3 regions of the Duganella caerulea genome follow, and region 2 is predicted to be linked to each of the others. Evidence: riboswitches for the same ligand, from Rfam matches in the RefSeq annotation. Region 2 holds a riboswitch; each other region holds the start of a gene.
The links. A riboswitch is a leader RNA that binds a small molecule or an ion and turns the genes downstream of it on or off. The one in region 2 is predicted to bind cobalamin.
Positions count from the first base shown of each region.

Region 1 (3,236 bases), on a different contig from region 2:
AACCGGTCATGCCCGAAAAAATCAGGCTGGCAAACGCGAACAGCACCAGCACGGTCAGGGTGACGGTGGCGCGTTGTCGCAGATTGCGGGAGAAAGAATGCATGCACTGCTTTCAAAAAGAGACTGCCGGGCGCTCGGCGGATGCGCTTCCCGCCCGGCAGATTACACCATTACTGCTTACTTGTAGCCGTAGCGGATGCCGGCAAACAGCTTGGACATCGGCGTGGTGTAGTTGCGCGCCAGATCGTACTGCTTGTCGCCGATATTGTTCCAGCGGACCAGCGCAGACCAGTCGCGGTTGAAGTGGTAGGTCGCGTACAGATTAACCAGGCCATAGCCGCCCATGCGGACGGTGTTGGCGGTGTCTTCGTAGCGGTCGCCGGACAGTTCGATCTCCACACCGGCCTTCAGGGCGCCGGCGCTGTAGTCGGCCATCAGGTTGCCGTGCTTTTTGGCGCGGCGCTGCAAGCGCTTGCCGCTGGTTTCGTCCTTTGGATCCTGCAGGTCGATGTTGGCGGACAGGTTGAAGCGGCCCAGCTGCTGGCTGGCGGCCATGGTCAGGCCTTCGAGCAGCGCGTGGTTAACGTTGTAGGCGCAGCCGTAGGAATAATCGCCGGCGTATGGGCATGGCGTCGTGTTCACCAGGAGGTCGGTCAGGCGGTTGTGGTAGTAGCTTGCGCTCAGCGCGGTGGAGCCGTTGTCGTAGCGCAGGCCGATTTCGGCGTTCTTGCCCTGCTCCGGTTTGTTGTTGGGGTTCCCATAGCTTGGGTAGTACAGTTCATTGAAGGTCGGTGCGCGGAAGCTGGTGCCGTAGCTGGCGGTGGCGCGCAACGCCTGCGTGAAGGTGTAGCCGTAGCCGATGGAGCCAGTGTTCTTCCCACCGTAGACCGATTTGTCGCGGCGCACGCTGGCGTTGAACAGGTTATCGCCACGGCGGGCGTTGTACGAAGCCGCCAGGGAGTTGGTGGTGCGCCGCGAAGCGTCCAGCGTGAAGCCGCTGGTCTGCACTTCTTCCTTGCGGTGGTCGTACAGCAGTTGCAGCACGTCGGCGCCGATCTGCACATCATTCTGCCAGGTGAAGTCCGTTTGCTTGGTGTTGGCCTGCGAATAGCCGAACGCGGAGGCGCTGCTGTAATTGGCGCCATCGTCCTTGGCCTGCGAGTACTGCACCAGGCTTTGCCAGGTCGGCAGGATCTGGTTCTTGCTGTAGACGGAGGCATTTTCGAGCTTCGCGTGCGAGCGCACATCGTAGGACGACGGGCCGTTGTCATACTGCGAATCGAGTTTGCTATGCAGGAGCATCGCGCCTACTTCGTGGCCTTCGGCCAGGCGCAGGCTGAATTGCGCCGCCGCGCTTTCGCGGTCGTAGCCATCCTTGTCGGCGTTGTAGGACTTGCCGATGGTTGGGCGGGTGGCCGAGAAACCGTCCGACTTTTCCTTGCCGGCGCTGATTGCGTAGCTGATGCTGTGTTCACCGCCGGTGGCGCCGGAGACCGAAACATCGCCCTCGCGGGTGTTGTCGGTGCCATAGCCAGCGAAGGCGGTGAATTCCGGTGCGCCCTTGCCCTTCTTGGTGAAGATCTGGATCACGCCGCCGATGGCGTCGGCGCCGTACAGGGAGCTCAGTGGGCCGTAGACGATTTCGATATGGTCGATGGAGGTCAGCGGCAGCGCGCTCCAGTTGGCGGCGCCGGTGGTCGACGAGCCGATACGCACACCGTCGACCAGGACCACGTTCTGGTTGCTGTTGGCGCCGCGGATAAACACGGTGGAGTTGGTGCCTGGGCCGCCGGTGCGGGCGATCTCGATGCCGCGCTGGCGTTGCAGCAGGTCGACAATGGAACCGGCGCCGGATTCGGCGATCTGCTCGGCGCTGATGGTGACGCTATCGCTGATAACGTCGGCCACTGGCTGGGGGCTGCGGGTGGCGGTGACCAGCACGGTGCCGGCGATTGGTTCTGCGTGAGCGTAGGAGGCGGCCATTGCCAGTGCCAGCGACGTCAGGGCCGCCGGACGGGAGATATGAAGATTCATCATGTAGTTTTTCTGTTAATAGCAACCGGCCGACGTCCCCGTGGGCCAGATTGAACAGAAGCGGAGAACCGGACGATGCATGCAGCGGAGCGCCGATACCAATGCCGGCTCCTTCCGTTCGCGCACATCCCGTTCGCTCACTTCCACCTGATTTGGCCGGTATCCGGGCTGGCAAGTTAGACCTTCTCACCTTCCCATGCGGAGCACAGTGGTTTGTCGGAGGAGGGCTGTCGCGCATGCGCTGCGACACTTGCTTACCGTTGCGGGGGCAGCACACGTGGGCCTTGGTCGAGTGGACCAGAAGCTTCGTGTTTCCCGTTTAACTGCGCATCTGGACAGACGCGCGGGCACCAAAACCCCGCCATTATACGGGTTTGCGCTCCAGAGGTCATTGGCTGGAGGTTTGGCTTTGCAGGATCAACGTGGCGCCGTAGCCGATTTGATGCGGATGCCGGGCCGCCTGCAGCGCCATACCGGCGGGCGCCAGGCCGGTGTGGCATGCGGACAGCAAGCGCATCGCGCCGGCATGGCAGATGATGATGGCGTCGCGCTGCTGGCGCTGGAGGTCAGCATAGAAAGCGGCGATGCGGCCGGCCATCTGCAGCACGCTCTCGCCGCCGCCGGGGCGGTAGTTGACCAGATCCGCGGCCCACGCGTCGATGTCGGCGCGCGGGATGTCGTCCCAGGCGCGCATTTCCCATTCGCCGAAGTCGATTTCGGCGATGCGGGCGTCCAGCAGTGGGGCGGGGGATTGCAGCAGCGGCGCCAGCTCCGCTGCGAGCCTGGTGCAGCGTTGCAGTGGGCTGCTATAGACAGGCAGGCCGTGGGGCAGCGCGGCCGACAGTGCCGCCAGCGTTCGTGCCAGCTGATCCTCTGATACGGCGAGGTCGCTGCGGCCGTAGCAAACGCCGGTGGCAACCAGCGGCTGCGGATGGCGGACCAGTATCAGGCGCATGGCGTTACCAAGGCAGTGCGCCGTGGCGCATGCTGGCCAACACGCACAGGTAGAACGCGACTTCGCTGAGCTGTTGTACGGCGCCGAGGCAGTCGCCCGTGTAGCCCGCGATGCGGCGGACGAACTTGCGGGCCAGCCAGGCGGTGGCGATGGCGCCGGCGGCGATGCCAGCTGCCAGTGCGCTCCATGTGATCCATCCGCAGGCGATCATCGCGAACGCTGGAATGGCGGCGGAGGCGGTCGCCAG
Region 1 is NZ_BPWJ01000023.1:2,061-5,296, reverse strand. Features, by position in the region: gene ACUJB0_RS31415 (FecCD family ABC transporter permease) at 1-103, opposite strand, end outside; gene ACUJB0_RS31410 (TonB-dependent receptor domain-containing protein) at 178-2,037, opposite strand; cobalamin riboswitch at 2,172-2,404, opposite strand; gene ACUJB0_RS31405 (histidine phosphatase family protein) at 2,423-2,989, opposite strand; gene ACUJB0_RS31400 (adenosylcobinamide-GDP ribazoletransferase) at 2,994-3,236, opposite strand, start outside.
Region 1: linked by a shared signal. The riboswitch ahead of ACUJB0_RS31410 (TonB-dependent receptor domain-containing protein) and the one ahead of ACUJB0_RS05650 (TonB-dependent receptor) in region 2 are both predicted to bind cobalamin.

Region 2 (3,236 bases):
TGAAGAACGCCTGCTGCAACTGGCCGCCGCCATCCAGCGCGGCAGCGAGCACGCCTTGGCCCGCGCCGTGACCGACGCTGCCGCCGCACGCGCCATCGCGCCAGCCGTCGCCGCCGCACGTGCCGCCACGCCAGCCGCCCCCGGTGCCGCCGCAGCGCCCGAGGCCACGCATGCCGGCGCAGGCGAAGGCGCCATCGCCGCCATGCCGACCGCCGCCAACGTCACCGCCTTGCCCGGCCGCGGCGTCGCCGCCACCGTCGACGGCACGCGCCTGATCCTGGGCAGCACGCGGCTGATGCAGGAGGAGGGCGTCGCGCTGGATGCGTTGAGCGCCCGCGCCACCGCGCTGGAACAACAGGGCCTGACGATCTCCTGGCTGGCCGCCTCGAACGCGCCGCAGGCCGCGCAGCTACTCGGCCTGCTGGCCTTCGGCGACCGCGTCAAACCGCAAGCCCGCGCCGCGCTGCAAGCCCTGCGCGCCCTGCACATCCAGACCATCCTGCTCACCGGCGACAACCAGGGCAGCGCCGACGCCGTCGGCAAGGAACTGGGCATCGACCGCATCGTAGCCAACATGCTCCCCGCCGATAAAGCCAGCACCGTGGCCGGCCTGAAGACCGGCGACGCCTGCATCGCTATGGTCGGCGACGGCATCAACGACGCGCCCGCGCTGGCCGCCGCCGATGTCGGCATCGCCATGTCCAGCGGCACCGACGTCGCCATGCACGCCGCCGGCATCACGCTGATGCGCGGCGATCCCGCGCTGGTGGCCGCCGCCATCTCGATCTCGCGCCGCAGCTACAGCAAGATACGACAGAACCTGTTCTGGGCCTTCATCTACAACCTGGTGGGCATCCCGCTGGCCGCCTTCGGCCTGCTCAACCCCATGGTTGCCGGCGCCGCGATGGCGCTCAGCTCCGTCAGCGTGATCAGCAACGCCCTGCTGCTGCGCCGCTGGAAGCCCGACCACCTGAAAGGACAAGCATGAACATCGGACAAGCCGCAGCGGCCAGCGGCGTATCGACCAAGATGATCCGCTACTACGAAAGCATCGCCCTGATCCCGCCGGGGCGGCGCAGCGACGCCGGCTACCGCATCTACGGCGAGAACGACCTGCACGCGCTGCGCTTCGTCAAGCGCGGACGCTCGCTGGGCTTCTCGCTCGACCAGATCCGCGACCTGCTGTCGCTGTGGCAGAACAAGGAGCGCGCCAGCGCCGACGTCAAGACCATCGCCATGGGCCACGTGGCGGAACTGAACCAGCGCATCGCCGAACTGACCGAAATGCGCGACACCCTGCAGACGCTGGCCAGCTGCTGCCACGGCGATCATCGTCCCGATTGCCCCATTCTCCAATCGCTGGCCGATTAACGTATAATCGGCCCGTTTTGGTGCTCGCGCGTCTGTCCAGACGCGCAGTTAAACGGGAAACATGGAGCTGGCCACGCCAGCCAACATGTGCTGCCCCCGCAACGGTAAACAAGCGTCGTCGTTGACGACAAATCCGCCTCTTCAGACCACTGTGCAGCCGCATGGGAAGGTCAGGCGGTGTCGCTTGCCAGCCCGGATACCGGCCAGACAGGTGGAAATGCCCAGGCATTTCTGTTCAATCCGCTCACGGGGAGGTGAGGGGATTGCATCTGTTTCGATCTACATCTATGCATCTATTTTGCTCGCCACGGCTTTGCCGTCTGGCGGCCGTGCCTTGCGCACGCGCCGTTCGCTCACCCCTGTGCTCCGACTGTTCATTGAAGGAGCATCCATGATTTTGCTTTCGATAGCCGCGCTGGCGGCGACGGTTCCGGTAACGACCAACGGCGAACCTGTGATGGAGGCGGTGGAGGTGCGCGGCCACTATGACAACGGCGTCGGTACGACCAGCGCCGCCAGCCAGGGTTCGGTGACGGCGGCGCTGATCGCCAACCGTCCGGCGCTGCGGCCCGGCGAGCTGCTGGAGTTCGTGCCCGGCGTGATCGTCACGCAGCACAGCGGCGACGGCAAGGCCAACCAGTACTTCCTGCGCGGCTTCAACCTCGATCACGGCACCGACTTCGCCACCTTCGTCGACGGCATGCCGGTCAACATGCGCGCCCACGCGCACGGCCAGGGCTACACCGATCTGAATTTCCTGATGCCGGAGCTGGTCGACCGCATCAACTACAAAAAAGGCCCGTACTACGCGGACGAAGGCGACTTCGCCTCGGCCGGCGCGGCGCACATGGGATTGGCGAACAAGCTGAAAGAGAACACCGCCAGCATCACGGTCGGCGAGCACCAGTACTACCGCGCCAACCTGACCGGATCGACGCCGCTGGGCGAGGGCAACCTGGTCTACGGCGCGGAGCTGGGCCACAACAACGGCCCGTGGGTCAGCCCGGAGGCCTTCCACAAAAGCTTGGGCGTGCTGCGCTACAGCCAGGGCGGCAGCGACAACCAGTTCAGCGTGACCGGCATGGCCTACAAGGGCGGCTGGTACGCCAGCAACCAGATCCCGCTGCGCGCGGTGCAAAGCGGCGAGATCGGTTCGTACGGCGCGATCGACACCAGCGACGGCGGCATCACCTCGCGTTATAGCCTGTCCGCCACGTTGCGCCGCCGCGGCAGCGACACGCTGTTGCAGGCCAACGCCTACCTCGTGCAATCGAGCCTGGACCTGTACAACGACTTCACCTACTTCCTCGACGATCCGGTCAACGGCGACCAGTCGCGCCAGACCGAGAAGCGCCGCATGACGGGCTTCGACGTGGCGCAGACGTGGTTCGGCAAGTGGGGCGGGCTGGAAGTGAACAACAAGGTCGGCCTGCAGGGACGTTACGACTACATGTCGCCGCTGGCGCTGTACAGCACCGTCAAGCGCCGGATCACCGGCGTCATCACGGAGTCGAAGGTCAAGGAAGCCAATGCGGCGGTCTATTTCGAGAACACGGTGCAGTGGCGCGAGTGGCTGCGCACCACGGCCGGTTTGCGCCATGACCGCTACCACTTCGATGTGAGCAGCAATATCGCCGAGAACACGGGCAAGGTCAGCGACGGCATGACGTCGCCGAAGCTGGCGGTGGTGCTGGGGCCTTGGGCGAAGACGGAGTTCTTCATCAACTACGGCGAGGGCTTCCACAGCAACGACGCGCGCGGCACCACAGTACACCTGACGCCGAAAGAGCGCGAGCCTATCGATCCGGTCACGCCGCTGGTCAAGACGCGCGGCGCGGAACTGGGCGTGCGCACCGAGTTCGTGC
Region 2 is NZ_BPWJ01000002.1:190,068-193,303, forward strand. Features, by position in the region: gene ACUJB0_RS05640 (heavy metal translocating P-type ATPase) at 1-988, shown strand, start outside; gene cueR (Cu(I)-responsive transcriptional regulator) at 985-1,371, shown strand; cobalamin riboswitch at 1,373-1,592, shown strand; gene ACUJB0_RS05650 (TonB-dependent receptor) at 1,763-3,236, shown strand, end outside.

Region 3 (3,236 bases), on a different contig from region 2:
CCGCAACCGATCACAGCCAGCACGAGCGCCACGGCCAGAAAGCCGGCGCGCGGACGCCAGGCGCCCGGTTTCTCGCTGCCGGCCTCGGGCCGCTCGGGAGGCTTGTCCAAGGGATCAGCTCACCCACGCATCAGGGCGTGGCGACGTTGTAGGTCGACACCGCCCAGCCCATCCGCTCGTGACCGTACTGGTTCCAGATCGGATTCTTGCCGGCCGAGAAGGACGTGTAGCGCGGCGCGCCCGAGCCGGAGCTGCCGCCGAACAGGCCGGCCGTGACGGTGCTGCCGGAATAGGTCGGGTGAGTATCGTCGGACTGGATGTAGTCGTAGCTGCTGCCGGACGATACGAAGTGCGCATTGGCGTCGCGCAGCGTCGAGCGCAGCGTGGTCGTGATGCGCGTGACATAGCTGGACTGGCTCTCGCCGGCGACGTAGCGCAGCGCGTCGGAGTCGATCTTGCCGTCGCCGTTGCTGTCGTAGTCCGCACCCATGTACTGCGCGAAGTTGTCGGCGCAGGCGAAGCCCTTCTGCCGCGCCAGGTCGCACATCGAGAAGTTGATCCTGGCCAGCGACGGCAGGAACTTGTCCTGCATGTTCACGGTCTTGCCGGTGGACGCATCCTTGCACGAGCTCTGCACGTTGTCGGCGTCGTAGCCGGGGTAATGCAGGTTCGACACCAGCTTGAGCTTGACGCCGGAATAGGCGTTGGCGTTGATGTAGTTCATCGCCGCCTCGACGTAGGTCTTGCAGCTGCTTTCGGCCGCGGTCAGCACGCTGTCGTCGCAGGTGCCGGTCTGGCTCTTGAAGGCGGTGCGCGCCTGCAGGCCGTCATTGCCGCACATCTCGAAGGCCACCACGCGGGTGTTACTCGCTTGCATATACGAACGCTCGGCCACGATCTTGTTGTTGTACACATCCGAAGCCACCGCGCCGGACTTGGTGCGGCGCACGCTCTCGATGTCGGCGTTCCACAGCGCGGACAGGTATTCCGCGTCCACCGTCGGCGCCGAGTACTTGGCGGCGCTGGTGACGGAGCCGTTGTAGCCGGCGAAGATCGAATCGCCGTAGGCCACCACGCGGTAGACGGTGGAGGTGCCGGCCCGGTCGATGGTCCAGGAAACGTTCTGGTTCAGGGTGCTGGCCGCCGCGTGGTCCGCGACAGCGAGCAGGAACAGCGAGGACAACAGCGTAGGCAACGACTTCTTGTGAAAGCGGGTGTACGACATGGGGTGTCTCCGATCAGGAATGTGCGAGATGGCGTATTGTTGTTTGTTCTCCTGTTGCGACGGACGGCAACCTCGCGCGCGAGCCATCACGTCGCGGCGGCCTGGTTGCCATCGTCCATTTCAACTGCGTGATATCGCCTGCCGACGCAATGTTAGCAAACAACTCATACTACCCCGGGACCGCCCCGTGCACGCCACAGCCCGCCAACTGTCTCGCAAGACCAAGCGAATGTCTCCACAGGACCGCCCGCCTGTCGCGCCGCGATCACAGCGTCCGGTGTTGGCACATTGCGCAACGTTAGTGTAAGATCAATGCTTGGGTGCGAGCGTCTCCTTGGAGCGCTCGTTAAACGGGAAACCGGTGAAGCCGCTGAAACACGCGGCCATTCCGGTGCAGCCCCCGCTGCTGTAAGCCAGACGACTCCGTCATCACGTCACTGCATTAAACCGCGGGAAGACACGGAGAAGGACGAAGGCGAGCCAGAATACCGGCCCAAAAAAAATCAGCATCATCTCCGCGGGGTGACGGGAATTCGCTATCGATTGTTTGCGCACGTCCCGTGCCGCCCGTCGACCGTCTTTCATCTCCCGCATGGTGTCCGTAAAAACCATTCGACGGGAGGTTTCGAATGCATATCATGGAAGGCTTTTTGCCTCCGGCGCACGCGCTCGGCTGGGCAGCCGTTTCCTTGCCTTTTCTGGCCTGGGGTTTGCGCTCCATCGGCCGCGACCTGCAATCGCATCCCGAGCGGCGCATGCTGCTCGGCGTGGCGGCGGCGTTCGCGTTCCTGTTGTCCGCCTTGAAGCTGCCGTCGGTGACGGGCAGTTGTTCGCATCCGACCGGCGTGGGCCTGGGCGCCGCCCTGTTCGGCCCCGCCGCGATGGTACCGGTGGGCTTCGTGGTGCTGGTGTTCCAGGCGCTGCTGATGGCGCACGGCGGCCTGACGACGCTGGGCGCGAACGTGTTCTCGATGGCGATTGTCGGGCCGTTCGTATCGTACGGCGTGCTGCGCGCGGCGTCGGCACTGGGCTTCTCGCGTTCGCCGGCGGTGTTCCTCGCCGCGTGCCTGGGCGATCTGGCGACCTATGTCACCACCTCGATCCAACTGGCGCTGGCCTTCCCCGCCGCCGTCGGCGGCTTTAGCGTTTCGTTCTTCAAGTTCGCCGGCATCTTCGCGCTGACGCAGGTGCCGATCGCCATCAGCGAGGGCCTGCTTACGCTACTCGTGGTGAACGCGATGGTCCGCTTCAACGCGCACGAGCTGCGCGCCTTGCCCGTGATGACGCTCGGTGCGCGCAAGGATGGCGCATGAGGGCCCGGACCTGGCTGGTCTGCCTGGCGCTGGTGCTGTTGACGGTGCTGCCTTTGTGGCTGGCGACCGCGCCGCCGGCGGCGCCCGGCGGCGAGGCGCCGGCCATCTTCACCGGCGCGGACAATCGCGCGCAGCAGGCCATAGTCGCCATCGCTCCCGGTTACAAGCCGTGGTTCACACCCGTGTTCGAGCCGGCCAGCGATGAAATCGCGTCGCTGCTGTTCGCGCTGCAGGCGGCCATCGGCGCCGGCGTGATCGGCTACTGGCTCGGCATGTCCGTGGCCCGCGAACGCGCGCGCCGCGAGGCCGCTTCCGCGCAGGACCGCCGTGCTGATTGAGTCGACCGCGTACGCCAACCGCTGGCGCGATGTGGCGCCGTCGGCCAAGGCGCTGTTCGCGCTGGCCGGCGTGGTCGCGGCCTGGTTGGCCCGCAGTCCCTACGCGCTGGCCGCGCTGACGTCGGTGCTCGTGCTGGCCGCCCTGGTCGGCGCGCGCGTCCCGCTGCGCGCCTACGCCGCCACCGTGCTGCCGCCGCTCGGCTTCCTGCTGATCTCCTGCGCGGCCATGCTGTTCGGCCCGGACGCGCAGGGCGACTGGCGCTGGTCCGGCGCCATGCTGCCTGTCGTCGTCCACACGGCATTGCGTTCGCTGGCTATGCTGGCCGCGCTGTCAGGGCTGGTGCTCAGCACACCGATGCC
Region 3 is NZ_BPWJ01000005.1:487,065-490,300, forward strand. Features, by position in the region: gene ACUJB0_RS17940 (hypothetical protein) at 1-110, opposite strand, end outside; gene ACUJB0_RS17945 (SGNH/GDSL hydrolase family protein) at 131-1,225, opposite strand; cobalamin riboswitch at 1,529-1,736, shown strand; gene ACUJB0_RS17950 (energy-coupling factor ABC transporter permease) at 1,855-2,538, shown strand; gene ACUJB0_RS17955 (energy-coupling factor ABC transporter substrate-binding protein) at 2,535-2,876, shown strand; gene cbiQ (cobalt ECF transporter T component CbiQ) at 2,866-3,236, shown strand, end outside.
Region 3: linked by a shared signal. The riboswitch ahead of ACUJB0_RS17950 (energy-coupling factor ABC transporter permease) and the one ahead of ACUJB0_RS05650 (TonB-dependent receptor) in region 2 are both predicted to bind cobalamin.